Regions from separate parts of the Lysinibacillus sp. YS11 genome, predicted to be linked through region 1. Evidence: riboswitches for the same ligand, from Rfam matches in the RefSeq annotation. Region 1 holds a riboswitch; each other region holds the start of a gene.
What was found. A riboswitch is a leader RNA that binds a small molecule or an ion and turns the genes downstream of it on or off. The one in region 1 is predicted to bind thiamine pyrophosphate.
Positions count from the first base shown of each region.

Region 2: another riboswitch for thiamine pyrophosphate. It lies ahead of thiT (energy-coupled thiamine transporter ThiT); the one in region 1 lies ahead of thiM (hydroxyethylthiazole kinase).
Region 3: another riboswitch for thiamine pyrophosphate. It lies ahead of LBYS11_RS11805 (ABC transporter substrate-binding protein); the one in region 1 lies ahead of thiM (hydroxyethylthiazole kinase).

Region 1 covers NZ_CP026007.1:3,411,933-3,422,823, reverse strand. The annotation lists gene LBYS11_RS17125 (GAF domain-containing protein) at 1-85, opposite strand, end outside; gene hisJ (histidinol-phosphatase HisJ) at 111-905, opposite strand; gene ezrA (septation ring formation regulator EzrA) at 1,069-2,769, shown strand; gene LBYS11_RS17110 (GNAT family N-acetyltransferase) at 2,859-3,326, shown strand; gene LBYS11_RS17105 (cysteine desulfurase family protein) at 3,433-4,584, shown strand; gene thiI (tRNA uracil 4-sulfurtransferase ThiI) at 4,585-5,793, shown strand; gene LBYS11_RS17095 (alpha/beta-type small acid-soluble spore protein) at 5,939-6,157, shown strand; gene thiE (thiamine phosphate synthase) at 6,228-6,872, opposite strand; gene thiD (bifunctional hydroxymethylpyrimidine kinase/phosphomethylpyrimidine kinase) at 6,862-7,686, opposite strand; gene thiM (hydroxyethylthiazole kinase) at 7,674-8,441, opposite strand; TPP riboswitch at 8,525-8,622, opposite strand; gene mbcS (acyl-CoA synthetase MbcS) at 8,813-10,396, shown strand; gene sppA (signal peptide peptidase SppA) at 10,582-10,891, shown strand, end outside.
Region 2 covers NZ_CP026007.1:3,918,212-3,929,102, forward strand. The annotation lists gene motB (flagellar motor protein MotB) at 1-609, opposite strand, end outside; gene motA (flagellar motor stator protein MotA) at 593-1,396, opposite strand; gene LBYS11_RS19725 (aminopeptidase) at 1,588-2,829, shown strand; gene LBYS11_RS24035 (hypothetical protein) at 2,970-3,104, shown strand; gene LBYS11_RS19730 (beta-class carbonic anhydrase) at 3,285-3,848, shown strand; gene LBYS11_RS19735 (GNAT family N-acetyltransferase) at 3,921-4,508, opposite strand; gene LBYS11_RS19740 (polyphosphate kinase 2 family protein) at 4,669-5,493, opposite strand; gene LBYS11_RS19745 (hypothetical protein) at 5,693-6,463, shown strand; gene map (type I methionyl aminopeptidase) at 6,435-7,190, opposite strand; gene thiT (energy-coupled thiamine transporter ThiT) at 7,353-7,913, opposite strand; TPP riboswitch at 8,047-8,154, opposite strand; gene LBYS11_RS19760 (magnetosome magnetite crystal formation protein family) at 8,280-8,603, shown strand; gene LBYS11_RS24040 (hypothetical protein) at 8,659-8,781, shown strand; gene LBYS11_RS19765 (AAA family ATPase) at 8,822-10,891, opposite strand, start outside.
Region 3 covers NZ_CP026007.1:2,382,861-2,393,751, forward strand. The annotation lists gene LBYS11_RS11760 (SCO family protein) at 1-214, opposite strand, end outside; gene LBYS11_RS11765 (DUF485 domain-containing protein) at 800-1,135, shown strand; gene LBYS11_RS11770 (solute symporter family protein) at 1,136-2,689, shown strand; gene LBYS11_RS11775 (DUF485 domain-containing protein) at 3,171-3,509, shown strand; gene LBYS11_RS11780 (solute symporter family protein) at 3,518-5,062, shown strand; gene LBYS11_RS23255 (hypothetical protein) at 5,160-5,336, shown strand; gene LBYS11_RS11785 (TatD family hydrolase) at 5,363-6,112, opposite strand; gene LBYS11_RS11790 (ABC transporter ATP-binding protein) at 6,102-6,851, opposite strand; gene LBYS11_RS11795 (ABC transporter permease) at 6,826-7,599, opposite strand; gene LBYS11_RS11800 (thiamine-binding protein) at 7,599-7,889, opposite strand; gene LBYS11_RS11805 (ABC transporter substrate-binding protein) at 7,891-8,886, opposite strand; TPP riboswitch at 9,040-9,150, opposite strand; gene parC (DNA topoisomerase IV subunit A) at 9,259-10,891, opposite strand, start outside.

The DNA.
Region 1 (10,891 bases):
CGCCAGTTAATAGTGCATCTAATTGTTTTGATAATGTCAGATACTGGTCAGCAATTGATCCTTCGTAATTAATTTGTGTAAACATACTAAGCACCTCGTTTAAAAGTTATTTAAATTGGTAATATAACATTATAGTGTTGATGTAAATCTTCTGCGCAATGTGCATCTGAACCAAATACATATGGTAGTTTAATAGTTTGACTATAATTGATAAGGGCAAATGGTGGATAAGGCTCCTGACAATATTGTTTACTTAAACCTGCACTATTTAAATCTAATTCATAGCCCGCGAATTTCATGCTGTCTAATACTTCTTTGATACGTGGGGTGTCATTGATTTTTTCGTTGTGCGCTAGTTGGAATTTATGAATAAGTGATGGATGTCCAATCCGTTTTGGTTTGTATGGTCCAAGATCTGCTCTAATCGATTGTAGGACAGTATCATAATATAAATCATATACCAGTTCAACAGAGCCAACTTTTTTTGAAAAATCAATAAAGCATTCAGAAGAAAAGTCGATACATACAAAGGTATCTTGCCATTTTAAAAAATGGACTGATAAAATAGCGTCATCTAAAAGATGTCCATAGGTATCAAGGAATTGACGAGTTTCTTGTTCGTAGCCTTGGATGTAGTCAACTTCTAGTCCGATGCGGATACGAATATCTTGTGCATACTGTTGTTGTAGATGTTGCAATTCTTCAATGTAAGACATGAGATCATCAGGATTCATGCCACTATCTTGTTGCGGGGTTGGATCGACAAAACTTTTGGGCAATGGGGCGTGTTCTGTAAATGTTATATCTGTGAAATGTTGAGAAATTGCTTTTTCAATATATTGCTTGAATGAGTCCGTAGTGCCATGTGGACAAAAAGGACTATGTATATGCCCATCACGTTTCATAATTTACCACTCCTTTAGCTCTATAGATACGCTATTTAAATATTTCACAATAGCGAAAATACAGTTTTCTGAAAAACACTTAAATTTTAGTACAAAAGGCGAAAACATAGTATATAATAAATACAACTAGCCAATTCGTTTATTGTAGAATAGGAGGCTTACGATGGAGTATATCATCATTCCGATTATCCTACTATTAATTTTAGCCATAGTAGGATTTATGATGCGAAGAAAACATGTTGCAATTATTGCAAAACTAGAAAATGAAAAATTACAAATACAACATAATCCTATAAATGAAGAAATTTCAAAAGTAAAATCTTTAAACATGAACGGTGAAACGGAAGAAATGTTTGAACGATGGCGCAATACTTGGGATGAAGTCATCGACGTACATATGACTAAAATCGATTCTCTTCTATTTGATGCTGAGGATCAAATTAATCGACTTCGTTTTAAAAGGGCAACTTTAATAGAACGTGAAATTGAAGATTACATTGAGAAATGCGACCAAGATAAAAATAAAATTTTAGAAGAACTGAATGAATTAATTGGCAGCGAAGAAAAAAATCGAATTGAAATCGAACAATTAAAAGAATACTATCGCTCTGCAAGAAAGACATTGCTGGCTCATCAGCATTCATTCGGTGTAGCATTACCTGCATTAGAGAAGAAGCTAGAGACATTTGTTCAAAAATTTGAAGAGTTCGATGTCCTAACGAATGAAGGTAATTATTTGCAAGCGCGAGAAATTGTCATTAGCTTAAATCAAGAATCGCAGCAGACATTCGAATATATTAATGATGTTCCAACCATCTTAACGGAAATTCAAGTGAAGCTACCAGGTGCGGTTCAGGAATTGCGTAATGGTCAGCGTGAAATGGAAGACCAATCTTACTATTTACAGCATTTAGAATTGACAGATGCACTTAATAAATATGAAAAAGAATTCGAGGCATTAAAACTCGAACTTGCAGAGCTGAATTTAAAAGTTGTTAAACCGCGTGTGACAGAAATAAATGAAGAAATCGACCATTTTTATGATTTACTTGAAAAAGAGGTTATTGCTAAAAATTATGTAGATCAAAATTGTGATCGTTTATTAAGTTCTATTACCAATGTCATTTCTTCAACAAAATTAGTGAATGACGAGGCAACGTATGTACAGCAAAGTTATCATTTAAATGAAAAAGATGCCGAAATTCCAAAAGCCGCTTTAAAACAATTGGAAGCACTGCAACGTCGCTATGATCTATTAGCTATGCGAGTTAGGGAAGAAAAATCAGCTTATTCTAGCTTACAGGAAGAGTTAATCGAAATTAGTGAAGAGCTTGAACGAATTCACGAAGAACAAGGTCATCTATCGAATACAATGAAGAAACTTCGAATAGATGAAAATAAGGCACGCGCTCAAGTCGAAAACTTAAAGAAAATATTACAGGATACTGATCGTTTATTGAACAAGGCAAATATTCCAGGAATTCCTGAGGAGATGGATGCACGGCTTGATGAGGCAGCAGAGCACATCTATGTTGTCATGCAAAGCTTGCAAGAAGTACCACTTAATATGGGTACTGTTCATAATAATCTAAATGCAGCAACACTCTGTGTAGAGGATGTTAAAGTAAAGGCACATGAGTTAATAGAAAATGTGATGCTCATTGAGCGTATTATTCAGTACGGTAATCGCCATCGCGCATCGAACCCAAAATTGAACGGACGTTTAAGAGAAGCAGAAGAGGCTTTCCATCAATTCCGTTATGCAAAGGCTTTAGAAGAAGCAGGTACAGCAGTGGAAGAAATGGAGCCAGGTGCCTTAAAGCGTATTCAAGAAATGGTTGCCGAAGAATTCATAGCAAAATAATTCAAATAACATTTTGAGCTGTCTAAAAAGTATAGCGATTACTTTTTAGACAGCTTTCTATTTATGCTTAGATTAGGATGTGATTCAGTATGAAATTGTCAATCAAAGAAATGAATGAACATTTCGCAAGTGAAATTTTACAATGGCGATATGTAGCACCTTACGATTTTTACAATAATGAATTATCGGGTGAAAATGTACAAGAAATGCTTGATAATCCTTACTTTGCGATCTTTAATAATCATAGTGAATTAATTGGCTATTATTGTACAGGTAAAGCAGCCCAAGTGCCAAAAGGGCAAGGTTTTGGGGCGTATGAAGAACACTGTATAGATATTGGAATTGGGTTGAAGCCAAATCTAACGGGTCAAGGATTAGGAACGGCATTTTTTTCGTTTATTGTTCAAACAGTTCAAGAAGAATATCAGCTGCCATTACGTTTAACAGTTGCACTATTTAATAAGAGAGCAATCCATCTTTATGAAAAATTTGGTTTTGTTAAAGCAATTGAATTTAGTACACCAACAGAGTTTGTCACGATGGTGAAAAAAATGTAGGATATCAATTAAAATTTAAATAATTGTTAAAGTTAGTGGTCAATCGCCAAAGATTGCGTTATGATAAATACCGTTAAATCAACGTTTTGAAAGTGTGTGAAAAGTTATGGTTAATACAATTTATTTGGATAATAGTGCAACAACTAAGCCTTTAAAAGAGGTTATGCAGGCTTTTATGGTTGTAAATGAGCAGTATTATGCCAACCCTGCTTCCATCCATGCTATGGGTGTTGAAGCAAATGATTTATTAATACGTGCGCGTGAGCAAGTAGCAGATATTTTGCAGACAGAGGCAAAAAATGTGCTATTTACTTCAGGTGGTACAGAATCAAATAATGCAGCTATTTTTGGCATAGCACGTAGTAATACGCATATAGGAAAGCATATTTTAACGACTGAAATTGAACATCCATCAGTGCTAGAAACAATGAAACAACTTGAAAAAGAGGGCTATGATGTTGAATATCTTCGTGTCGATCGAAGAGGTGTGATTTCTCTAGATGAGCTTCGTACTAAAATACGAAAAGAAACAATTTTAGTTAGCATCATGCATGTGAATAATGAAATGGGTGCAATTCAGCCTATTAAGGAAGCAGCAAAAATGATTCATGAAATGAGTCGTGCTGCCTTTCATGTTGATGCTGTGCAAAGCTTTGGGAAATTAGCAATATCCTTTAAAGAAGAAGGACCTGACTGTATTTCTATCTCTGGTCATAAAATTCATGGCTTTAAAGGCTCAGGAGTGTTAGCATTCCGTAAACCCATAAGATGGCAGCCCTTTGCTCTTGGTGGAGGTCAGGAATTTGGTATGCGTAGTGGTACTGTAGCAGTTCCGCAAGCTGTTGCTTTAGCGAAAGCGGCTCGACTTGCTGTTGAAACAATGAACGAACGCACAAATAAATACCGTCAATGGCACGATGAAATCCGAACTCAGCTAGAAAGTTATGGCGAAGCAGTCCATGTTTTATCAACGCCACAGGGAGCTGCGCATATTGTGTCATTTAGTGTTCGTGATTTAAAAGGGGAAGTCATTATTAATGCTATGCAAAAACGTGGTGTCATTGTGTCGACATCAAGTGCATGTTCTTCCAAGCAAACGAAAACAAGTCATGTCGTCGAGGCGCTTCACCTTGATGAGCATTATAAAAAAGGCGTGATTCGCCTTAGCTTTGGCGCACATAACACAATAGAAGATATAGAAAACTTTAAACAAGTACTAGCAGAAGTAATGTTGGAACTCAAAGGAGAAAAAAAGTAAATGATTTGGAAAGAAATTTTAATTAGATATGGTGAGCTTTCTACAAAAGGTCGCAACAAAATGGATTTTATCCGCCGTTTACGTGAAAATATTCGTCATGCCTTTGCAGATTTAGGACAACTGCATATTCGCACAGAACGTGACCGTATGTTTATTGCCATAGAAGACGAAGCACAAATGCAAATGCTAATTACAGGTTTACCTAAAATTTTTGGTATTCAATCATTTAGCCCTGTCGCTGCATGCGAAAAAGATATGGACAGTATGAAAAAGCTCGCTATCACTATTATGGAGACATTTAAAGATGAGCCACATACATTTAAAGTAGAGGTAAAACGTACTGATAAAACATTTCCTTTAGAATCTCATGCCATCCAACGTGAGATCGGTGGCTATGTTTTACCACAATTTCAAAATTTATCTGTTAAAGTGAAGCAGCCTGATATTGAGCTACGTGTAGAAGTTCGCCATGATGCAACTTATATGATGGCACAAGTCATTCCTGGTGCAGGTGGAATGCCTGTAGGATCAAATGGCAAGTCTTTATTAATGCTATCTGGCGGTATTGATAGCCCTGTCGCAGGTTATTTAATGATGAAGCGTGGTGTGCGATTAGAGGCAATTCACTTCTTTAGTCCACCTTATACAAGCCAAAATTCATTGGAAAAAGTTAAGGTGCTTGCCAATGAATTAACAAAATTTGGTGCTAGTATTCGCTTGCATGTCATTCCTTTTACTGAAATACAAGTTCTTATTAAAGAAAAAGTACCTTCTAATGTATCGATGACGACAACACGCCGAATGATGTTGAAGGTTGCTGATCAGGTGCGTGAGGAAATTGGTGCACTTGCTATTGTAACGGGCGAAAGTCTTGGACAAGTGGCGAGTCAAACGCTTGAAAGTTTAACAGCAATAAACGCAGTAACAAATACACCTATCCTTCGTCCGCTGATTTCAACTGATAAATTAGAGATTATTGATATTGCAGAAAAAATCGGCACATACGAAACATCTATTCAGCCATTTGAAGATTGCTGCACGATTTTTACACCAGCAAGTCCAAAAACAAAACCGAAGCTTGAAAAGGTTGAGCATTATGAAAGCTTCTCTGACTTTGATGAATTGATCGAGCGAGCAGTGAAGAATCGCGAGGTCTATATTTTCCCTAAGAAAGAAGAACAACAAGATAAATTTGCAGATCTACTATAAGGATTCAAAAGCCGTCTCAAAGCCCATTTTGAGACGGCTTTTTTGTATGGATATTGTTATTCCAATAGAGGTACAATTTACCTCTAAATTTTTTGTATTAAAAATCTAATATCGCACATTCTATATTCACAAGGAGGTGAGAAACATGGCTTCAAACAACAACCGTAGTTCAAACCAGCTTGCAGTACCTGGTGTACAACAAGCACTAGATCAAATGAAATACGAAATTGCACAAGAATTTGGTGTTCAATTAGGAGCTGAAGCTTCAGCTCGTGCCAACGGTTCCGTTGGTGGTGAAATCACTAAACGTCTTGTACAAATGGCAGAATCTCAATTAAAAGGTATGCCAAACAACAACCAATAAATGCTGATTAAGCATTTATAAACTTAAAACCAGTGACCGTAAAAGGCACTGGTTTTAGTTTGTTTATTGATCATTTATTTATACGAGATAAGGATCTAAATGTAGCTACTGTATGATCAACATCTTTGCTTTGACAAATAGCTGAAATAACAGCAACACCATCAACCCCCGTTTGAAATACAGAATGTACATTTGTGAAATTTATTCCACCAATTGCTACAATTGGTAATTCAGGATGTAATGAATGTGCCTCCTGTAAAAAAGATGTACCACATGGTGGTTGTGCATCACTTTTAGAGGATGTTGGAAAGATTGGACCGATACCAACATAATCAGCTTGATGGTTAATAGCTATTTGCAATTCTTCCTCGCAATGGACAGATACACCAAGAATCATGTTCCCGATTCTTTTACGTGCTACACTTACAGGTAAATCATCTTGTCCGATATGAACACCATCAGCTCCTAGTCGTATCGCTAGATCAACATCGTCATTAATGATAAAGGGCACATGATAGTGATGACATAGTTTTTGACATTGGCGTGCAAATTGTTCATAGGCAAGTCCTGTTAACGCGTGAGGACCTTTTTCACGAAATTGAAACATTGTAATGCCTGCTTGCAAGGCTTTTTCTAGGATATAGATAGGTTGTTCTTGAGGAGGAACATTGCTCGTACCCATAATAAAATAAAGCTCCAAATCCTCACGTTTCATGAATAATCACCTCACAGCCTTCCTTATACTGTTGATAAGCAAAATGATTAGTGGGTCCATGACCATTTCCAATCGATAAATTAAACATAATAGCTAATTGGATAAATTTTTTAGCTTCTATAATGGCATTTTCCAGAGCAAATCCTTGTCCAAGAAAAGCAGTAAGTGCTGCGGAAAATGTACATCCAGTACCATGCGTATTTTTTGTTTGGATTCGTGGAGACTGCAAAGAAAAAGAACGTCCATTTTTGCAAAATACATAATCAATGGCATAAAGTGGATCTGCTAAATGACCACCTTTAATGATGACACATTGTACACCTAGCTGTAACAAGCTTTGAGCTACTTCTTTCATATCTTCAAAATGATGAATAGATCTCCCAGTAAGTGTCTCTGCCTCGGGTATATTGGGCGTAACAACCGTAGCAAGTGGTAATAAAGTTGAGCGTAAGGCATCGATAGCTTCTTGCTGTAATAGGCTTTCCCCACCTTTTGCAATCATCACCGGATCAACAATCAGTGGAATGTTTAGCTCCCTGATCTTGTGTGCAATTGCTTTGATAATTTCTGAGGAATAAAGCATTCCTGTTTTAATCGCAGCGATTGGAAAATCTTCTACTAAGGCCTCTAATTGTTTTTTTATAAAGGAAACGTCAATAGGGCAAACACCTGTTACACCCAAAGTATTTTGAGCAGTTAGAGCAGTAATAACAGAAGTACCGAACACTTCTAATTCCTGAAATGTTTTTAAATCAGCCTGTATACCCGCGCCACCACCACTATCTGAGCCAGCGATTGTTGTTACAATATGCATGAAGCTGCACCATCCTTTGATAAGCGATGTATAGCATTGAGTAAGGCTATTTGAAAATCACCAATGTCTGCAGTAAATGCGGATGCCAGTACACCTGCTTTTTTATAGTAAGTAAGTGTTTCTGTTAATTGTTGGTAAGGATTATGGCTTACACTATAGGCTGCGCCACAAATTGCGCTAAGTAAACAACCTGTACCCGTTACTTCCGTCATTTGTGGATGACCACCAGCGATCCATTGGCTATGCTTGCCATCAGTTATAAAATCGCGTTCTCCTGTGACAATAACAATGCATTGATAGCGTTGAGCCAATGATGTGGCTTCTAATTCCATAGCGATAGTGCCATGACCACTATCGACACCTTTTTGTTGCCAATTTACACCAACTATTGCTGCTAGCTCGCCGAGATTACAGCGAATCACGGCAAAGTGTATGTTTTCCAGTAAGTATCTTACGGTTTCCTTACGATAAGTTGTGGCTCCAACTCCGACAGGATCTAAAATAACAGGAATACCAAGTTTATTGGCTTTTTCACCTGCTAATAACATGGCACTTTTTGTGCGATCATTAAGTGTTCCAATATTAATTAATAATGCTTGAGCAATGGCCACCATCTCCTCTACCTCTTGGTAGTCATCGGCCATTACTGGTGAAGCACCTATCGCTAATAAACCATTTGCTTGAAAATTTGCCACTACATAATTGGTTATACAATGGATAAGTGGTTGCTGTTGACGAATTGTTTGAAAAATCATTGTAGTCCTCCTTTAGGGATGGACGTAAGCATGCAAAAAAGGCTCTTTTTGTGTAAAAATGCACGAAAAGAGCCTTTCATCTGAAAACGATGTTTATTGCTCCCTACGTCAGTATTAACTAACAGGTTCAAAGGGTCAGGTTTTACCTTCTCAACTCTTACGAGTCCCCCTGCAATCTTGCTTTTAGTTGACCAAAATGTACCATACTTTTCATTTGTATTCAATAGCAAGTTTTCCTATAGATAAAATGTGACCGATGCCATATAGGAGGGTATGATAGTTGTCATGACTTTACCGAAATTAAGCACAAACCATTGAAAATGCTGAAAAAAGAGTTTTATAATGTGTCATAACAAAAGGGGGCAATTGCCATGAAAAGACAAGATTTAGTTGCACCAGAATGGTATAACATAGTAGAGGAAATTGAAAAATATGCTCAGGATGCAGCCAAAAATGCTTTAATCATTTATGAAGAAAACCAAGACATCCAATGTATTACATATGCACATTTATTGGAAAAAGCGAATCAAGCAGCACATGTATTCACCAAGCAAGGTTTAAAGAAAGGTGATGTCATTTTAGTAATGGTACCACGTTCGGTTGAAGCATATATTGTGTATATTGCTGCATTGAAAGCGGGTTTAACTATTATTCCAAGTTCTGAGATGTTAAGAACAAAGGATATTGAGTATCGAATTCATCATGCAAATGCTAAAGCAGTTATTGCATTTGAACCCTATATTGAACAGTTCGATAAAGTGGGAAATTTACAAGACATACCGCAATTTGTCATAGGGAATGCACATGAACCTTGGCAGAACATACTTGAAAAAATGAATAATCAACCTACAACCTACATAAATCCTATCCCAACAAAAAGCACAGACAATGCATTTTTAGCCTATACAAGCGGAACAACAGGAAATCCAAAAGCAGCAGTGCATACGCATAGTTGGGGCTATGCTCATTTACGAACAACAGCACCACATTGGTTGGGTGTACAAGAAAATGATATTGTTTGGGCGACTGCAGCACCAGGGTGGCAAAAATGGATTTGGAGTCCATTTCTAGCTACTTTAGGCAGTGGTGCTACTGCATTTGTCTACAAAGGTAAATTTGAAGCAGCTTCTTATTTAGCATTGCTTGAGAGATTCAAAATCAATGTACTATGCTGTACACCAACTGAATATCGTTTTATGGCAGCGCTTGAAAATTTACATGAATATGATTTAAGTGCAATTCGCCAAGCTGTATCAGCTGGTGAGCCATTAAATAGTGAGGTTATTAGAGTATTCTTGGAAGCATTCAAATTACAAGTGCGAGATGGCTATGGACAAACGGAAAATACATTATTGGTAGGCACAATGGTAGGGATGGAAGCGAGAGTTGGGTCTATGGGAAAACCTACTCCTGGCAACACTGTTGAAATTATTAATGATTTGGGCAAACCTGTTACAATCGGAGAAGTTGGTGATATTGCTGTTCATCGCGAAACGCCAGCACTCTTTAAAAAATATTTAAATGATCCTGAACGTACAAATTTACAATTTCGTGGGGATTGGTATATTACAGGAGATCGTGCCTATAAAGATGAAGATGGCTACTTTTGGTTTGACGGACGAGGAGACGATGTTATTATATCCTCAGGCTATACAATTGGCCCTTTTGAAGTAGAGGATGCTTTAATGAAACATCCAACTGTAAAAGAGGCTGCTGTTATAGCGAGCCCTGATAAAGTAAGAGGAAATATTGTCAAAGCATTTATTGTTCTGCGCAATGGTGAAAAAGGTGATGGAGCGCTTATTCAAACACTCCAAAGTCATGTTAAATCATTGACCGCTCCTTATAAATATCCACGTGCTATTGAATTTGTAGAGGAACTACCAAAAACATCTTCTGGGAAAATTAGACGTGTCGAATTACGGCAACAAGAAATCAAACACCTCCAATTATAATCATTTCCTAGGAAATAATGTCGAAAATCAAAGTTCATCAAAGGTATGGACTTTGATTTTTTTATTTTTTTAGGTAAGGTAATATGAGGAAATACATAGCTTAAAGCTTTTTGTGTTTAATTATTGCAAAAAAATGAAACAAATTGGCAAGTCATACGTATTACGTGTTGAGGAGGCGGAAAGACATGAATGTAAAAAGGTGGGTTGCTTTAGTAGTGGCTGGTGTTCTTTTACTATTTTCGTTAGGAATTAATACCATTTTTGCGCTATTTAAAGCAGATTTCCTAGGTAATTTTGATAGCTTAATGGCAGGTAATAGCTTAGATGTATATGAAAATGTTATTGAAGGGGAGAATTTTGATAAGCGAATTGCTTATTTAAAGGTAGATGGAACGATTCAAGATATCGGCTCAAGTACATTGTGGCAACCAGTTGCCTATGATCATCAATTTTTCTTAGAACAATTGGATAATATTTTATATGATGAGTCCATAC
Region 2 (10,891 bases), 510 kb from region 1:
TTTATCATTACTTTCAATAAGCAGTTCTAAAAATTTAGTTGCACGCATTACAGATAACTGAAAATTTGATGTAAAATTCGGACCTGCTGGCACATTATCTGTATGACCTGTGATGACAATATTTCGAGCTGGATCAGATTCCAGCATAGTTGATAGCTCTTTGGCAATAGGGACATACTCAGGTTTAACTGTTGCCTGCCCTGGGTCAAATAAAATACTATCGCGGATTGTCACTAGTAATCCCTCATCCGTCATTTCTGTGGCAAATTGACCTTCCATTTCATTGACTGCAATAAAATTATCCACACTATCTTTTATTTCAGCTAACTCCTGTTGATCCTTTAAATAGGCAGAGTTTTGCTGTGGCGTTTGGTCGCTATCCGCATTCGGAGTAGGGACTGGTGCAGGTTGCTCTAGAAAACTAGTTCCACCATCAAAGACTTGACTAAAAACTGCCGACATTCTTTCTAGCTTTTCTTGATCGACTGAACTTGAGGCAAACAAAATAATGAACACGGCTAGCAGCAAAGTTAAAATATCTGCGTATGGCACTAACCAAGATTCATCAATATGTTCATCATGCTTTTTCTTCTTAGCTTTCTTTGCCAAGGCCACCCGCCCCGCTTTCACCAGAAATTTGACGACGTTCTTCCATCGTTAAGTATGATGATAGTTTCTGTTCAATTACACGTGGAGCCTCCCCTTCTAATACTGAAAGGATACCCTCAATCATCATTCTCTTTTGTTTTACCTCTAAAGCAGATTTACGTTTTAGCTTGTTTGCAAATGGATGCCATAAAACATACCCTGTAAAGATACCGAGTAATGTAGCCATGAAGGCAGCAGAGATAGCATGTCCTAGCTTTTCGATATCATTCATATCAGCCAATGCGGCGATTAACCCTACTACTGCACCAAGAACCCCTAAAGTAGGTGCATATGTACCTGCTTGTGTAAAAATAGCTGCTCCACTAGTATGTCGCTCTTCCATCGCTTCTACTTCTTCTGTTAAGACATCACGTATGTAGTCAGCATTTTGACCATCAATTGCTAATGTAAGGCCATTTTTTAAAAATGGATCTTCAATCTCTGAGGCCTTACTTTCAAGTGCTAATAGCCCTTCGCGACGAGCTAAGTCAGCCCATTGTGAAAACATTTTAATAATCTCTATATCATTTGCTAATTTTGTTTCTTTAAAAAGAATCTTAAATAGCTTCGGCACACGCTTTAACTCCTGCATAGGAAAGGCAATTGTTACTGCGGAAATAGTACCAAAAATGATAATTAGGATAGCTGCAGGGTTATAAAATGCAGATAAACTTACACCCTTCATTACCATCCCTGTTAATAGTGCTACTAAAGCAAGTATTAACCCTATAATCGACGACTTATCCATTCTAGAACCTCCAAATCTACTATCTAATGTTATTTCGTCTTTTTTTCCATATTTTAAATATATATATTCCTAGTATAAATGTATTTCATATATTTTTCGATGTAATTAATGCTTTTTATTCACATTTCGACCATTTTTGATTATATTGAATTAAGAATATTACACTTAACTGTCTTAAATTGAAAGGGGATATGATTTTGTTATTATCGTTTGACACAAAATTACTAAAATATGCCGAGTTAGCGGTGAAAGTAGGAGTAAATATCCAAAAAGATCAGTATCTTTATATAAGCTGTTCGACTGATAACCTAAAACTCGCACAAATAATTACTAAAATTGCCTATAAAAATGGTGCTAAACAAGTTTTTGTCGATATATCCGATGATGAACTTGTACGTGCTCGCTATGAAGGGGCACCAAAAGACTCATTTGATTTCTTCCCACCTTGGAAAGTGAAGGAACGTGAATGGTTAGCTGAACATGGTGCTGCTTTCTTAAGCATTAGCTCACAAAATCCCGATTTATTAAAAGGTATTGAGCGTGATAGAATCATGGCATTTCAAAAAGCATCTGGCCAAGCACTTGCCAACTATTATCAATGGTTACAAGCAGATAAGTTTAGCTGGTCTGTCATTGCTGCTCCATCTAAAGCTTGGGCAGCAAAGGTTTTTCCTCACCTTCCAGAAGAACAGCAAATGGATGCATTATGGGAAGCTATCTTTGCAGCCACACGTATAGACGTTGAAAATCCTGTTGAAGCTTGGCATACACATGATCAGGAATTACATAGCAAAGCTGATTATTTAAATGCAAAGCAATTTAAGTCACTGCACTATACTGCACCAGGCACAGATCTAACAATTGAGCTGCCTCCACACCATGTGTGGACAGGGGGTAGTAGTATAAGTACTCAAGGCCAAACATTTATGGCCAATATGCCAACTGAAGAAATTTTTACAGCACCGTTAAAAACAGGTGTTAATGGTTATGTATCAAGCACTAAGCCTTTAAGCTATGGTGGCAATATTATAGATAATTTCACACTAACATTTAAAGATGGTCGAATCATTGACGTCAAGGCGGAGCAAGGCCAAGAAATTTTAGCTTCCCTTATTGAAACAGATGAAGGTTCTCATTACCTTGGTGAAATAGCATTAGTACCACATCAATCACCTATTTCACAATCCGACCTATTATTTTACAATACATTGTTTGATGAAAATGCATCCAATCATTTTGCCATTGGTAGTGCATATGCTTTTTGCATTGAGGGCGGCAAAGAAATGACTTCTGAGGAACTAAGCGCACATGGTCTCAATCAAAGCTTGACACATGTAGACTTTATGATTGGCTCTACCAAAATGAATATAGATGGAATAACACATGATGATCAAATAGACCCAATATTCCGTGATGGAAATTGGGCTTTCTAAATAATCCATTCCTACTAATAGTATTCTAGGCTAAGTATGTTAAGGTTGTCATAAATTATCCTTAGATTTTCCTAGTAACCTATTGTATAATTGTTTTAGGGAATTTTAGTAGATCATTTAAGTAGAGAGGAGCTCTAATAATGTTCATTACAACTGTTCTTGGCTTTTCAGCAGTTTTATTAATTTCAACGGGATTCTTCATCCACTACCTACAAGTTGGTTTAGATAGCAAGTCTTCAGTAACTGTAGATCCAAAGCCAAACGAAAAATTTTAATGTGTAAAAAACAGCTACTATTTATAGGTAGCTGTTTTTTTATAGCTTACAAGTTATTTCATCTACTAAAGCGTATGAAACTGCTCCTTTATTGTAAAAATTATCTGAATAAAGTCTTTATTGTTTGCATATTGAAAATTTTGCTCTACAATATTTTTTGTAAGGAAGGGAGCAATATTCATGACAATGTTACAAGATATTCTAGAATTTAACAAAGAGTTTGTACAAGAAAAAAAATATGAGCCATTCATCACTACGAAATATCCTGATAAACGTATTGTTGTTTTATCTTGTATGGATACTCGTCTTGTAGAGCTTTTACCAAAAGCGATGAATTTGCGTAATGGCGATGTAAAAATAGTGAAAAGTGCTGGTGCGTTAGTGAGCCATCCTTTCGGTGCAGTTATGCGTAGTTTATTAGTTGCTGTCTACGGCCTACAAGCTGATGAAGTGTATGTTGTTGGACATTATGACTGTGGTATGAGTGCGGTTGATCCTGACGCCATGCTTAGCGAAATGGTACAACGAGGCATCGATCCAGAAACAATCAAAATGTTGGAATATTCTGGTTTTGATTTGAAAGAATTTTTACGAGGTTTCGGTGATGTAGCAACAAGTGTTAAGAAAAGTGTCGATACAATTCGTAATCATCCATTAATGGTAAAAGACGTACCTGTTCATGGTTTAATAATTGATCCAAATACAGGTCATCTAGATTTAATTGAAGATGGAAATAAACAATAAAATTATTTCTTCATACATTCATAAAAGAGCAAGTGCCTATCCTCTCTATGTGGAAGATAGGCACTTATTTTTCTATTCATCCTCTAAACGTGCATACATATAGTGATCTACCCAATGACCATTGATATACAGTAGCTTTCTTAGCAGACCCTCCTGCTGAAATCCAGCCTTCTCTAATACACGCATGGAGGCATTATTTTGTGTCGATACGTAGGCCTCTACACGATGTAGACCAATTTGTTCAAATGCAAATCGGACCACCATATTCACAGCTTCTGTGACAATGCCCTTTCCAACATAAATCTCATCCATCGCATAGCCAACAAATGCACTCGAGTACGGTAAGCGTTTGACAGCATAAAGTGCAATATGCCCTATTAGATTATTTGTACTATGCTCAAAAATACCAAAAGTAAATTCACGCTTAGACTCCATTAAATAGAGACTTTCTTGAATTTTTTTGTATTGAGCATCGACTGTATAGTATTCAGGTCTTTGCAGTGGCTCGTATATAGACCAAAAGTATTTATTACGGCTTACGAGACCCGTTAAACTTCGTGCATCTTTTTCTTGGAATGTGCGGATGTAGCATTTTTCCCCCTTTATTGTTACCACATTCCCACCCTTTTTTCTTAATAGATTCCAAATTTTAAGCACCATTTCTCCACACTAGCCTTCCAATAAAAATCAATACATTTCTCTTTGTTTCATTGGCTACAAGCCATAATTGCAAACCCTATTTATATTTCATTGTATGTAAAAAAACAGGCTGCTACAACCAAAACAGCTTATGTCTTATTGTCATAGCAGCACAATTCAATTATTTAGTTTTTTGTTCTTTCTTTTTCTCGTTTACTATTTCTAAGCTGGAGGAATCAGCATCCTCTAGTTGAGTATTGTCTAACACATTTGTTAAATGAAGACCACGCCTTTGAGCCTCTCGTTCAATGTGTGCAATAGTTTCCTGTAGCACCTGAACACGTGCATACTTTTTGTCATCTCCAGCGACTAAGACCCATGGTGCATCTTTTTTATCTGTCTTTTCAAACATCGCATTTGCTGCTTCAATATACTGAGGTGTTTTATCTCGATTGCGCCAATCCTCGGCTGTTAACTTCCAAGATTTATAAGGGTTTTGTTCACGTTCTTTAAAGCGTTTTAATTGCTCCTCATCTGAAACATGAAGCCAGAACTTAATAATTATGTAATCTCCTGCAGTTAAAATCTTCTCGAAATTATTAATTTCTTCATAAGCACGAGACCATTCATCCTTTGTTGCGAATCCTTCGATGCGTTCTACTAGTACGCGGCCATACCACGAGCGATCAAAAATAGCGATTTGCCCATGTTGAGGCAATTTTCTCCAAAATCGTTGTAAATAATTGTAGCGTAATTCATGAGCTTGAGGAGCAGAAATAGGATGTACAACATAACCGCGGGGATCGACACGTTCGATTAATCGTTTAATAGCGCCACCTTTACCAGCTGCATCCATTCCTTCAAATACCAAGATCAAGCCAATCTTGTTTTTTAATAAAAATTGTTGTGCGTTCAACATTTCATATTGGAGTACTTTTAATTTCTTTTTATACATCTTTTTGTCTAGTTCAACAGTTAGATCTAGATTTTTCAAATTTTGTGTCATGAAACTTCACTCCTTTTATTTGGCTATTCTTATTGTACTAAAGAAATATATGGATGCCTATCAGACATGGTAAATTGTAGGTATTAATAGTAAAACAACACGATACATTGTTGGAAATTTCCGTTATAATAAAAAAAGTGACAGTACTATACTTATTTGTCTTTTCCCTATACAATCTAACACGAAGGGAGAGGAAAACATGCCTCGGTTTATCTTGATGACAATCTCTTATCTTGTCTCAATCATCCTAACCTTTTCATCCTTTTTCGTGAACATCAACGGTCAATCTTCGCTAGAAATCGCTAATCGTTTTTCTGTTGTATTTGCACCAGTTAGTGTAAGTCATGTAATTTGGATTATCATTTATTTTTTACTCGGTTATTGGTTAGTTATGAACATGAAAAAGACAACTTTGAAACAGTCTGCGCTTTTTAGTTGCATAAATATATTACAAGCATTGACGATATATGTCTGGCACCATGAGTTATTTATTGTTTCTCTTGGCATTACATTACTCTTAGTCTTGTATTTGTTTATGTTGTATAATACGTACCCTCTTCAGGACAAATCCTTGTTTGGTCGTATTCCTTTCTCTATTTATTTAGCATGGATGACATTTATTTTTATCACAAATACAAGCTTTACGTTAACGGCTTATGGTTGGAACGGCTTTGGTCTTAGTACGCCTCTTTGGGCAGTGATTTTACTTACTTTAGGAGGAGCCATTGCGCTACATATCCGTTTCCATCACTTTGATGTTGTGTATCCAAGTGTTTTTATTTGGGCTTATATTGGAATCGCCATACATAATGGTTTTGATGAGCTACTTGTCACTACAGCTGCTTTATTTTTATGCGGTGTTCTCTTTGTTGGCATTTTATTTATTAAAAAAATCCTGCCTACCAAAAATAAATTGGTTAGCAGGATTTTTTCATTACATCCTATTCTTCGTCTAATGACGTTAAGATAATTGGTTTATCTTTTGTTACAATGACTGAATGTTCGATTTGAGCTACAAGTGATTTATCAGGCGTCACGAATGTCCAGCCATCACCTGCTTCTACGATATGCTCTGCCTTTGCTGAGATAAATGGCTCAACCGCAAGGACCATACCTTCTTTCATAATAGTAGTATCCCATGCATCGTAATAATTTAAAATATGGTTTGGTTCATCATGTAAAGATTGACCTAAGCCATGACCTGTTAAATTCATAATAACAGTTAACCCATTAGCATTTGCCTCGCGTTCAACAGCTTTACCAATTTGATTTAATTTAGATCCAGCCTTTACCTTTGTCATTGCTCGATCAAAGGCACTTTTAGCAACACGGCAAAGCTTTTCTTTGTCCTCATAGCCATCACCCACAACAAATGAAATACCTGTGTCAGCAAAATAGCCATTTAAAGAGCCTGAAACATCAATATTTACGATATCTCCCTCTTGAATAACACGCTTTCCTGGAATACCATGTGCTACTTCTTCATTGACGCTAATACATGTATACCCTGGAAAATCATATTCTCCCTTTGGTCCTGAAATAGCGCCAGCCTCTGCAAACATGCGACCAGCAATTTCATCAAGCTCAAGTGTTGTAACACCTGGTTTTGTAGCAGCTTTCATTGCTTCGCGAATTTCAGCACAAATGCGTCCTATTTTTTTAAAAGCTTCAATCTCTTCTTGCGTTTTTACAATCATGTATAACGTCCCTTTCATCTAATATCTATTCTTTAATATAACATAACTTTTTATGCGTATAACGATAAACGCTTTAAATATTGTATGCTTTCCTACTTTGCAAAGTGCTAAAAGAGTTATTCACGACAAAAAAGTCCCTCCACGCCTGTGAAGGGACTAGCATTAAGCTTTTCTTTGCATTAATTGGGGAGCGGCTGTGAATAAAAGAACACCAACGACAGCCGTTAAAATGGTTGCTGGTAGCATATATGTACCATTGTAGATGATGGAATAGATCCATGCATTCTGGTCACCCGCATATTCGGCAAAAAATACAGCACCAGCAATTGTATGTGCTGTGTATCGTAAGAAGCCTGCGAAAACGGTACCTATGATTATATAAAGTGCCATTTTTGTTTTGTTCATATGTTTAGCAGCGTCTAATACTGGTCCACGTACAACCGCCGCTAATCCTACAACAGTAAAAGCAACGCCATAATCTAGTAATCCTTGTAGCCAGTGCACGATATAAGAACCAAACATTGTTTGCATAACACCCACAAGTAGTCCCGTAGTAAGACCAGCTACTAAGCCCCAGCGAAATGCTATTAACATAATCGGTACCATAACAAGACTAACTGAGCCGCCTTGTGCCCATACTTTAAAGGAAACCTGATCCAGTACGAGACCTATCGCTGCAAAAATCGCAATCTCCACTAGCATTAATAGTCTTTTTTTGTCCATACATATTCTCTCCTTTGTTCCGATGTAGGATACAAGAGCAGGAATAGAAAAGCGCTGATATGTCTCTTTCTGACACCTTTTTCCTTTAAGGAGGAAAAAACGATGTCAGGACAGAGCCTCACATCGTACAAGTGTCGGTTTCTATCCACATCCCTACGCAAGCGTTAACTTACAGGTTCGAAGAGTCAAGGCATTACGTGCCCAGTCTCAGCTGACATCATCAGCTCCCCTTGTGGTCGTTACATCTGAATTTATTTGAACACTCTCATTGTACGCAAAGGATTGAAAGATTACAACCTTCCATACATCATTTTTTTGAAACTTTGCTGTTTTTCATGCGTAAATATTTAAAAAGGAGGTACAACTATGGAGAATCAAAAAATTTTAGCTGCCTTTAGTTATCTTAGTATTTTCTTCGCCCCTTTTATCGTTCCATTAATTGTATATTTCGTGACAAAAGATAGTGATGTAAAAAAACATTCGATTCGTGCACTTGTCTCTCATTTAGTTCCTTTTGTTTTTGGCATCCTGTTCTTTATTGTCTTTGTTTTTTCCACATTTAGTATAGATCCAACCTCCAGTAATAATACAGTGATGATTATTTGGTTTGCTTCATTCGCCATCTATGCTCTCGTCTCACTAGGTATTGTGATTTGGAATATAATTCAGGCTGTTCGTGTTATCCGTTAATGTTTTATTTTTAAGTGAAACAGGAAGTAGTAATTGTAAAAGGAGCTGTTTTGGGATGAAAGTATCAAACGTTGTAAAAACTGCCGTTAAGTTAGCACCTATTGTTATTCCTATCGTCAAAAAAGTAATGGCTGCAAAAAAAGGCACAACGCCTACAACCACAACCCGAAAAAAATAAAACGAAGGCGTATTCCTTTTAAAGGAAATACGCCTTCGTTTTATTTCACTTCAAAATGGGTTTGACTATGGCCATTTAATGTTTTTTCCACATGTAAAACTGCTGGCATCGCGGATTTCAATTCAGGTACATGCGAAATAACGCCAATCATACGACCAGAATCCTGCAAATCAATTAATGTATCGATTGCTTTATTTAGTGATTCCTCATCGAGCGAGCCAAAGCCCTCATCAATAAACATCGTTTCAATATGAATATTACCTTGGTAGCTTTGAATCACATCTGCCATCCCCAATGCAAGGCTCAACGAAGCATTAAACTTTTCGCCACCTGATAAAGTTTTGACATCTCGTAATTGATCTGTATAAGCATCATAAACATCAAGACCAAGGCCACTTTGCTTCGCATGCTTTTCTAATCTATCTGAACGTCTAAGCTCAAATTGACCGTTTGATAAATGATACAGACGTATATTGGCAGCTTCTGTAATTTGATCTAAGTAGTTAATTTGTATATAACGCTCAAAGGATAGCTTTTTCGAGTTTTGTCCATTTAATAATCCATAAAGCTCCTTTACTCGCCCTGCTTCTTGTTCAAGTAAATGAAGCTCTTTCGCTATTTCTTCCACCTTTTTACTAAAGCCTTGGCATGCTTGTATAAAGCCATTGATCTGTTGTAAACGTTTAAATGCTTCCTCATAGGAAACTCGATGCTGTTCTACTCTTGCTTCCATCGCCTCTAAATCTTGCTTCTCTTTTCCTTGAAGGTATGTAGCCCCTTCGGTAATCTGAATTTGCAACGTGTGTACTTGTAAAGCATAGTCGCTACATGCTTTTCGAAGTGCATCCAATTGTATGGCACTCCGTTTAGCAGTTGCATAAGCCTCATAGCTTTCGAAACCTATTTCTTGCATATCTGCTGAAAATTGCTGAAGCTTTTCATTCATTTTAAGCTGTAATTCCTCAAAGGACTGTTTGGCAATTTCTACAGTTAGTGTTGCATTGCTAGCTGCTTCCTTTGCTGCATGCAAATTTTCTTGACTCACTTGCCAACTTTTTTGAAGCTCTTCTTTCTGTTTACTAACTTCATTTAGTTGTTGCTTTAATTGCTGTAAAGTTGGTAAATTAGGGGGCATCTGCTTAAGTTGTTCGTCTACAACCGCTTGTAATTTTGTCCATTCTTTTATCTGCTCTGCTAAATATTGCTCTAGCTTCATATGCTTATTTCGTAGCTGCTCTATTCGGTCATGCTGATGCTTTATTTTTAATCGCACATCAGCTAATTGATGTTGAATAATTTTTAATGCAGCAAGCTCTTGTTCCACTTCATGTAGAGTAGCGGTGATCTGTGGTTGGTCTTCTTGCTTAATATGCTGAGCCTCGAGTTGTCGCCATGTATCTTGAAGAAGTTGCTGCGCTGATGCTAAAAATGCCTCTTTCTCTAAATACTTACGCTCGTCTGATGATGCCTTCGCTCTTAATGCTTCCACTTGAGCAAGCTCAATAACTTCCAGTTGCTCATTGTGTGCTTTCTGATGTGTCATACTACCACAAACAGGACAGGGTTCTCCTTCCTTCAGTTGTTCTGCTAAAATACTAGCTTGACTCGTCAGCCATCGTTGCTGCAAAAGTTGAAGTGCCTCTTTACTTTCTTGATAGAGACTTTCTGAAGCAACTACATCCTGCTTAGCTAAATCTACGGCATGTTTATATTTATCCGCTTGCTTGATTAAAGCAACCTGTTCCCGTAGTTTCGGTAATTGTTCTAAATAGCTTTCATAGGGTTCAACCTGTTTTTCATAGCCTTCTAATGATTGAGAAAAATGCTGTAATTGCTCTTGTTCATTTTCCAAAAGTTTGACGTTATCATTTACTGCTCGTTTTGCATTTTCAGCATATTGCTCCGCTATTTGCAGCTGCTGTATATTGTTTTCATAGGCTTCAAATTTCGGTAAAAGCGCTAGCATCTGCATCTCCTGCTGTAAGATTTGCTGTCGTTCAGATTCTTTAGCCTGCTCTATCTCATATTTTTCTTGCGCTTCTTGCAACTTTTCTTGTGACTGCTGTTGCTTAACCTTTGCTTGTTGAAATGCTATCTCTTTAACATTCAG
Region 3 (10,891 bases), 1.0 Mb from region 1:
GTGGACAGATTGTCGTACAGTTTGTAAAAATAAACATGGCTAGCCAAGGCTTACCTTTAAGATCATCTAGGGTCACTTGTTCATTTTTTTGATTCGTTACTGTGAAATCTTGAACCTCGAGATTTAATGTTGGTTCAAACTTGTAACTACCGCAAGCAGCTAGAATGCTACTAAATGCTAGAACTAAAACTAGCAATATACTTTTCTTTGTCATTAGTGGTGCCCACTTCCCTTCATTTCATCACCTTATTTTATTCATTATAGAAGCTAAACACAAGATAATGGACTTACACCCAGATGGCTATTTGTATAACATGTGAACATTAACTGATTCTGGAATTCCTCCTCACTAATTCTTCCAAATGACACATCCTTTTTAAAAATTTTTTCATAGCTTTTTTTTATCATTTTCGTTATTTCCCAAAACCTCAGATAATTGTTATATAACAAATTTTTTCTACTTAACAAGCTCCCATGGAATTTAATAGCAGAATAATAAAATACAGAAAATTCTCTTTTATGTTTGTATTTTCTCCTACATTCATTTTTATCAACAACAAACTATTTTAACAATATTATTTCATCAGAAAACTACACGCTCTTTTAAACAGAATTTTTCTAATAAATCCTTATTATTTCTATGTTATTTCCACAAAACAGAAGTGACTAAAAATTATAAAAACTCAAAATTTAGTATTGCATTATAGGATTCTCCCCCATAAAATAAGTGAATATAACGACGAACGAAAAAGAAATATGTCGTTTAAAACAGAAATATATAACTTTAGGGGGAATAATAATGGCGAATGTTTCAAGCAAAAAACAGGCCCAATCAATTGATTATCATGCAATTGAAGCAATGGAATCGTTTAATAGCTTTGTAAAAAAGAAAAATACCTTTCTTTTCTCGATTACAGCAGTGTTTTTAATTCTTTATATCCTGCTTCCGATTCTTGCTTTCCAGCCTGTACTACAACAAAAATTCTTCGGAAATATTACGGGTGTATGGGTTTATTCTGCAGGATTATTTATCATGACCATTGTGCTTTGTACAGTATATGTAAAAAAAGCTGCTTCATTCGATAAAGCTGCAGCCGCTGTTCTTGCAGAGTATCAGGCGAAAGGTGGAAAATAAATGAATATCGTATCTATAGGTTTCTTTTTAGCTATTGTTGGCTTAACACTTGTTGTTACTTATATTGCAGCAAAGCGTACATCTTCTGCGGCTGATTTTTACACTGCTGGTGGTGGTTTAAAGGGGTGGCAAAACGGCTTTGCGATTGCTGGTGACTATTTATCTGCGGCAGCCTTTCTTGGGGTGTCTGGTGCAATTGCCTTAACTGGCTTTGATGGTTTCTTCTTCTCTGTAGGCTATGTAGTAGCGAATTTAGTGCTGCTTTATGTCATTGCTGAGCCAATGCGAAACTTAGGCCGCTACACGTTAGCAGATATGTTAACGGCTCGTTTTAATGAAAAGCGAATTCGTGGTGTGGCAGCGTCTGGGACCATTATTATCGTAATTCTTTATATGATTGCACAGCTAGTTGGTGCTGGTGCATTGATTAAGCTATTATTCGGTATTGAGTATTGGATTGCCGTTTTAATTGTCGGTGTTATGATGACAACTTATGTATTGTTTGGTGGTATGACAGCGACTTCTTGGGTGCAAATCATTAAAGCAAGTCTATTATTATTCGGAACAGGTTTATTAGCGGTTTTAGTGTTAATGAAATTTGACTTCTCTCTTATGAAGATGTTCGACACAATTGCAGTAGATCATGGCGAAAAGTTCCTTGTACCTGGAATTAAGTATACAAGCACAATCGACTCCGTTTCGATGATGATGGCTTTAGTTTTAGGAACATCTGGTTTACCACATATTTTAATGCGTTTCTTTACAGTAAAGGATGCAAAGACAGCACGTGCCTCTATTTCTTGGACAACTTGGATTACAGCTATTTTCTTTTCATTAACAATTTTCTTAGGGTTCGGTGCATTAAACTTTGTAGGTTTAGATCAAATTCTTGCTGAAAGTAAGGCTGGTAATACAGCTGCTCCGCTACTTGCGCATTACTTAGGTGGAGATGTATTGATGGCATTTATCGGCGCAGTGGCATTTGCGACTATTTTAGCCGTTGTTTCTGGTTTAGTACTAACAGGGGCTTCAGCCATTTCTCATGATATTTATGGAGAAATCATTAAGGGCGGTAAATTAACAGAGAAGCAACAGGTAGTAGCAGCTCGTACAGGCTCTATCTCAATTGCGATCGTGTCTATAATTCTCGCTCTGTTTGCACAAAGCTTAAACGTTTCATTCCTAGTATCATTCGCCTTTTGTATCGGTGCGTCAGCAAACCTACCTGTAATCCTTTATACAATCTATTGGAAGAAATTTAATTCTACAGGTGCTGTAACTGCGATGGTAACGGGGTTAGTATCATGTTTAATTTTAGGAGCAATGGGACCAAATGTGTGGAGCCCTGTTGAAGGTGCGGCTATCTTTGTTGGACAACCCCTTGTGCCACTTGCTGTTCCAGCGATTATTACAATTCCATTAGGCTTTATTGCTGGATACTTAGGTACTGTTCTTTCATCTAACAAAGTGCCACAGGAAGAAGCAGAACGTATTTATAAAGAAATTCGTGTGAAAGCAAATACAGGCGTGTCTGTCTCTGATATTTCACATTAATATTTATACACCTCCTGCATAATGAATCTCAATTCAAAAAATGCAAAAAAATAGGCAAAAAATTCGATTTTTGGTCGAGTTTTTCGCCTTTTTTGTTATTCAATATCTACCAATTTATTTATCGAACAATATTATTTTACTTCCAAAAAACAGAAAAAATCCAATTTTCACTAGGTAAATAGTGTTTATTTTTAATTGAAAAAACAAGATTTTTTTGTAAATTTACCCTTCATTTTTTGTTAAGAATCTAGATTTCTCTTCACTTCATTTATTTATCTGAATTTTCTAAAACCCTTTATATTCTTGGCTTTGCGCCATTTTTTCTCTCTTAGGAGTATTTTCTGAAAAATTTTTTTTACATAATTTTTCTGAAATGTATTGCAATTTTGTGAACTGTTACATAAAATGAAAATGTGAATTCACTAAACTAGCAAAATCAAGTCTTGAGGTAGAAAAAATATACACAAAATGGGGAATGTTAATGGCGAACAATCAAGCAAAAAAAGGTATCGTGATTGACTATGATTCAATTGCAAATCAAGAATCATTTAAGTCTCTTGTACGAAGAAAGAACTCTTTTCTTTGGTCAATGACTGCCATATTTTTATCGGCATACATGTTGTTACCAATTCTGACATCGTACACGACAATTCTACACCAAAAGGCATTTGGGGAAATTACTTGGGTGTGGATCTATGCAGCAGGTCTTTTCATCATGACATGGGGGTTATGTCATTTATATGTAGCAAAGGCAAACAGCTTCGATAGAGAAGCAAAAGCGATTATCGCTGAATACGAGAACGGAGGTGGCCGCCGATGAGTAACGGAATGAGTCTTACAGCCATATTCTTCTTCGTAGCCATTGTTGGTTTAACATTAGTTATTACATGGTGGGCATCTAAACGTACATCTTCAGCAAGTGATTTCTATACTGCTGGTGGTGGCTTAACAGGCTGGCAAAATGGACTAGCTATCGCTGGTGACTACTTATCAGCAGCATCCTTCTTGGGTATCGCTGGTGCTGTAGCATTATTTGGATTTGATGGATTCTTCTTCTCTATTGGTTATTTAGTAGCTTACTTAGTGGTATTATATATCGTTGCTGAGCCATTACGTAACCTTGGGAAATTTACATTAGCTGACATGATTACAGCGCGCTTTGATAACGCCAAAGTCCGTGGAACAGCTGCTTTAAGCACTATTACAATTGTTTTATTCTACATGATTGCACAACTAGTTGGTGCAGGAGCACTTATTCAATTACTTTTAGGAATCGACTATTGGATCGCCGTATTAATCGTAGGATTCATGATGACTACTTACGTACTATTCGGTGGTATGACAGCAACATCTTGGGTACAAATTATTAAAGCTTGTCTTTTAATGTTGGGTACAGTTATTATTTCGTTCTTAGTATTAAAAGAGTTTGGCTTCAGTATCTCTACAATGTTTAAAGAAATGACAACGGTTACTGACAGTGGAGCTGCTTATTTAAACCCAGGTCTTAAATATACAAATGGACTTGATACAATCTCTATGTTAATTGCGTTAGTATTAGGTACTGCGGGTCTTCCACATATCTTAATGCGTTTCTTCACAGTAAAAGACGCGAAAACAGCTCGTTCATCTGTTATTTGGGCTACTTGGATCGTAGGTATCTTCTACGTTCTAACAATTTTCTTAGGCTTCGGTGCAGCAGCATTCGTTGGGAAAGAAGATATTATCGCAGCAAACGCTGCAGGTAACATGGCTGCCCCACTTCTTGCGGAAGCACTTGGTGGCGACATTCTATTCTCATTCGTTTGTGCAGTAGCATTCGCAACAATTTTAGCGGTAGTAGCAGGTCTTGTACTTTCTGGTGCATCTGCCCTATCTCATGATATTTATGGACAAATTATCAAAAAGGGTAAAATTACAGAAAAAGAGCAAGTTCTTGCAGCTCGTATCGGTTCGATTACAATCGCTGTTATTTCTATCCTATTAGCACTTGGTGCACAAACATTAAACGTTGCATTCTTAGTATCTTTAGCATTCTGTATCGCAGGATCTGCTAACCTTCCAGTTATCATCTACACAATTTATTGGAAACGCTTTAATACAGCGGGTGCTGTTACTGCGATGTTAACAGGTTTAATCTCTGCGTTAGTATTAGTTGCTATGTCTCCAAACGTTTGGAATCCAGTTGAAGGTAAGGCAATTTTCGTTGGTGATCCTTTAATTATGTTAACGAACCCAGCCTTAATCTCTGTACCACTTGGTTTCCTTGGTGGTTTCATCGGCACATTACTTTCTAAAGAAACAGATGATGCGAAGTATCGTGAAGTTGACGTTAAAGCAAACACAGGTATTTCTGTACAGGACGTATCTCACTAATACACTCGACAGCCTCGTAAGTATCTTGCTTACGAGGTTTTACTTTTTCTTCCCTATTCGCTACTATAGAATTAAAAATGAATTGGAGGCGATGCTCATGTCACAATCTAAAGCTAAAAAGAAACGGATGCACATTAAACGCACAGTTGGTAAAGATGTTGAAAAAAAACGACAATCTATCTCTTTTAGTACACATGAACGTCTAACGAAAACAAAAAACGAAAAATTGGAGCATGATTATACGAAATATAAAAAGCAGTATAAGGACGAATAACTCGTACCCTATACTGCTTTTTCTTATTAAAGCCGATAAAATGTTTTCGTGTTTTGCGTAATAATTTTGGCCACTTCCTGTGTTGATAGCCCTTTGATGGAGGCAATCACCTCAATCGTTGAGTGCATCATCCAGGGAGATGTACGCTTCTTCGTAAACGGTCCCTCAAACGGCCAAGGACCATCCGTTTCTACCATCATTAGTTCAATGGGATAAGCATGAATTAGCTGTTGAATTTCCTCTTCGTACAAGCAATCTGGCGTAATGGAAATAAAATAACCACGCTCTATCATGCGCTTCACAATAGCTTCATCCCCTTTAAACCAATGAAAATGGGCTTCGTGAAGCTGATGTTTTTCCAGCAAATCACACACAATATGGGCGTCCTCATATACTGCGTGTAACACAATTGGCTTGTCCAGTTCCTTCGCCAATACAACAAAACGCTCTAATAGCGCCACATAGGGACGTTCATCAATCGCTTGCTCTTGTTTTAAATAATAAGGTAGACCCACCTCACCAATAGCAACCATATCATCCTGATGCGAATGAATCCAATCAAATAAAGCTGTCTCATCATTTGGACTTAGTAAAGGCTGTTCAGGATGAAAGCCAAATGCAGCCTTTACTTGCTGATAGCTATTCGATAAACGCAACGTTCTTTCACAAGAGGAAAATTGCATACTAACCGCGATTACAGCTTTCACTTCTTCTAATAAGGAAGGAATTTCCTCATCAGTGTACTGATCCAAATGAATATGCGCATCAATCAACATACATATCACCCTTTTCCTCCTGTAAATACATAAATAATTGTTGCTTTAACGCTGTGAATGCTGCAGAATGTCGAATTTCCTCTTTCCGAGGTCTCTCAAACGGCACGATGATTTCCTTTTTAACGGTAGCTGGACGTTTGGTTAAAACAAGTATGCGATCTGCTAAAAAGAGAGCTTCCTCAATACTATGTGTAACAAATAGAATGGATTTGCGGTACTCTTCCCAGATAGATAAAAGCCATGCTTGCATTTCCAGTCGAGTAAATTCATCCAACGCAGAAAATGGTTCGTCTAAGCATAAAATCGGCTTATCACTGACCATTGCTCGAATAAAGGACACACGCTGCTGCATGCCTCCAGACAGTTCGTTCGGGTAGGCATGGATAAAAGAGGCAAGACCAACCTTTTCTAACCATTCCTTGGCACGTTCAACATTTGGTTTATGTTGTAATTCCTCTACAAGCGTGACATTTTCTACTATTGTACGCCAGGGTAATAGACATGGCTGCTGTGGCATATAGCCAATCGTTCCTTTTTTTTGTTGGATATCCTCTCCATTTAATAAAATGGCTCCTTGGTCAATTGGCGAAACACCACCAATTAATTGAAAAAGTGTACTTTTACCACTGCCTGAAGGACCAACGATGGCCACAAACTCTCCATCCTTGACGTCAAAAGAAAGTTGATCAAGGACTTTGAGCGCATCGAAGGATTTAGCGATGTTTTGAATGCTGAGCATGATAGCCTCTTCCCTTCACCATGAATTTTTCAATTAAACGAATACCACTAAACAATAGTAAGCTCAAGAGAACAATCGCAAAAATTGCCACAAATACGCGATCCGTACGGAAGGAGGATTGGGCTAGGGTCATGTAAACACCAATACCCTTTTTTGCACCAAGCCACTCCGCAATCACAGCCCCCATCACACTATATGTAGCCGCAATTTTAATGCCTGAAAAAATAGCGGGATAGGCATAAGGCCATTCCAGCTTCCAAAAGGTTTGTGCCCTTGTAGCACCAACCATGGCAAAATAATGCTTTAATTCTGGAGCAGTTTGTCTAAATCCATCCATCGCTGCAATGACAATCGGGAAAAAGCACACAAGACAGATAATGATAAGCTTCGGTAATAAGCCAAAGCCAAACCAAATAATAAGGAGCGGTGCCAAGACTAGAATAGGAACATTCTGCGACATAATAAGAATTGGATAAAACAGTTCTCGAATAAATGTAAATCGATGCAACACTATTGCCACCGTTAGCCCACAAGCGATGCCAATGGCTAATCCTAGTAGAGCTAATTGTACTGTAGCGAATGCATGTGGTAGAAAGGTTTGATACGACTGGATGGCTTCTGACAAAATACTACTTGGTGTGGGTACTAACCAATGAGGAACTTCAGCAAACCGCACGATTAGTTCCCATATGAACAAGAGGAAGGCGATAAAAATTATCGTCCTTCCCTTCTGTAATGCACGTTTCATTACTGATATTTCTCCGTTAATGTATCCATCGTAATACCCGTTGGCTGATATAAAATTTTCACTTGTGTAATGACATTAATGGCACCAAGTTCGATCATCTTCTCATTCATTTTTTCAATGATTTGGAGCAATGTTGAAAGCTCACCCTCCATCGTTGTTTCCAATGGATGTACCTCATATTTCACCCCAGAAGCATCGATCACCGCAATTGCTGCATCGACATATGGTATAACATCTTCATATTTCTCTGTCTTCGGAATGATTTGTACACTGATTAATGAATTTGCCATCTTATTTGGCCTCCTTTTTAGGTAAGAAATCATTAGTAAAGGCTTTTTTCGCATCAAATTCGCCCTCTAATACTTGATTGCTAGACATCCATTTCGCGTAATTTTCCCACACAGAAAGCTTTTGCTCTCCCCATTGCTTGGCATCATCCTGATATTTATCAGCCAGCCATTCCTGACTTTTATGCACTAACGCTTTATCTAAATCAGGGGCCGCTTCGATTAAAATATCAGCCGCTTCACTTGGGTTTTCAATTGCGTATTCATAGCCCTTCGATGCAGCTGCCACAAAGGCTTTGACTACATCCGGGTTGTCCTGTATCATTTTTTCATTTGTAGCTAAAACTGGCGTATAATAATCCAATTGATCACTATAATCTGTAAGATATAGCATATTAATCTTTTCCCCACGCAGCTCAGCCTCAATCCCAGTCCATGCATAATAAATCCAAGCAAAATCTATATCTTTTTCCATCATTGTGAAGAAATCTAAATCCCCTGCATTGACGATATCTAGCTTATTAATATCTGCCTTTTCTTTTTGCATGAGTGATTGTAAAACGGCTTGCTCTAATGGTGCGCCCCAACCACCATAGGTTTTACCTTCAAAATCCTTTGGTGATGTAATGCCCTTCGAAGCAATAGAAGCAAAGCCAGATGTATTATGCTGTATAATTGCTGCGATGGAGACCAGCGGCACATCTTGGACTCGTGCCTGTGTTATGCCTTCCTGATAGCTCACGCCAAAATCCGCCTTTCCAGAAGCAACAAGCTGATCTGCGCCCGCCTCACCAGGCATAATAATATCAACATCTAAACCCTGTTCCTCAAAATAACCGAGTTTTTTGGCAACATATAGTCCTGTATGATTTGTATTCGGCGTCCAATCCAGTACCACAGACACCTTTTTCAGCTTGTCTGCAGCCTGCTTGTCATCCTTGTCACTACAGCCTACTAATGTCAATAGTGCTGCCAATAAAATAAAAAACCATTTTTTCATGCGAAAGCCTCCCAGTTTGTAATATGAAAGTGTTCATGAATGAATGTTGTCACCAGAAGAAAGCGTATACAATGTTGGCAAGCTGTTGCTTGAAAACATAAAAAAACGCCTAGGATTCCTCCCAGACGTATTGCAATCAATCTTCAAAACTTTGCTTTTTGAATAGATGTTCCCTACGCTGGTACGAGCCAAATCAGGTTCAAAGGGTCAGCGTCTACCGGACACAATCTCAGCTAGCAATTACTAGCCCCCCTACATTCTTTCGCTATGAACTTTTCGATGATTATTATACCCATAGTTTCACTTAAATGACAAGGTGCTATTTTTGAATAGAGCTTAAAGCCCAGCGCTCCTAAGAGGCTGGGCATGCTTTTAGCTTGGTTTCTGTTCTTTTTTGGCTGTTACAACATGAGAAATTGCTCCATCTGTTGCAATATCCACTTTAAATGAACCATTGGAATGGCGATCCGCACGAGACAATGCTTGTACGTCAATCATCTCTTGAACACCTTTTTCAGTTTCAATCACAACCTGCTCCTCGTCTGTTGCTTGAACAACTGCCACAATTCGGTGAGGGTTTGCTTTTAACTCTGTTAATACTTTTAGTCCACGTTTTGCACGACTTGCTACTTCAACTTCAGCGACATTCATTTTCTTCACGGCCCCACGCTGTGTCACAATCACTACATAGTGGGTAACATCAGGCTGTAATACATTGACTCCAACTAAGGCTTCTCCATCTTTTAGTGTGATCCCTTTCACACCACCTGTTTTCACACCTGTCACAGGTAGTTCCTCCATTGGGAAACGAATCGCATAGGCTGTATCCGTTGTGAGCATCAGCTCCACGTCATCTGTTACAAATGATGCATAGATCATCGCATCACCAGCCTTGACATTCATCGTTTTAATTGGCTTTGAATAACGCGTTACCGCATAGTCTGCGAGTGGTGAGCGCTTAATTTGGCCATCTTTTGTGGCTGTGAAGACATACGTATTTGGTTGGTCAAATGTTTCGAAACCATAAACCGCAATAATCGATTCATCTTCCCCTGTTGGTACAATACTTGAAATATGCTGGCCGAGATCCTTCCAGCGTATATCAGGCAGCTCATGAACAGGCTGATAAATATAATTGCCTCGATTTGTGAAAAGCAGTAGATGGTGCTGTGTATTTAAGTTTGCTTCATACAATAAATAATCTGAATCCTTCATGGCAAAATCTTGCCCGTTTGAAGCGGCATGAGAACGTGTGGATGTACGTTTAATATAACCATCCTTCGTTACTGTTACGACAACCTCTTCACTTGGCACAAGGACATCCAATGTAATTTTAATTTCTTCAATTTCTTGCTCAATCTTCGAGCGGCGAGGCTCTGTAAAGCGTTTCTTAATATCTAGCAACTCTTGTTTAATAACACGCACAAGCTTAGCCTCACTTTGCAGAATCCCCTCTAGCTTCGCAATTAGCTTATTTAACTCGTCCTGTTCCTGACGAAGCTCTGTAATATCCGTATTCGTTAAACGATATAATTGCAGGCTTACAATGGCCTCTGCCTGTACCTCTGTAAAATCAAACTTTGCTTGTAAATTAAGCTTCGCATCCTTCTTATCATTTGAAGAACGAATCGTCGCAATGACTTCATCTAAAATGGAAAGGGCTTTAATTAATCCATCTACAATATGGGAACGATCCTTTGCCTTTTGCAAATCATAAATAGAACGGTTTGTTACCACTTCTTTTTGATGGGCAATATACGCATCTAGCAATAATGGCAATGTCATCATCGTTGGACGACGATTATGAATGGCAATCATATTAAAATTATAAGCTACCTGTAAATCCGTTGTTTTAAACAAGTACTGTAAAATTCCTTGTCCTGGTACATCCTTTTTCAGCTCAATTACGACACGTAAGCCTGTACGGTCTGATTCATCTCGAATTTCTGCAATGCCTTCTAGTCGTTTATCTACACGTTGCTCATCAATTTTTTTCACAAGATTC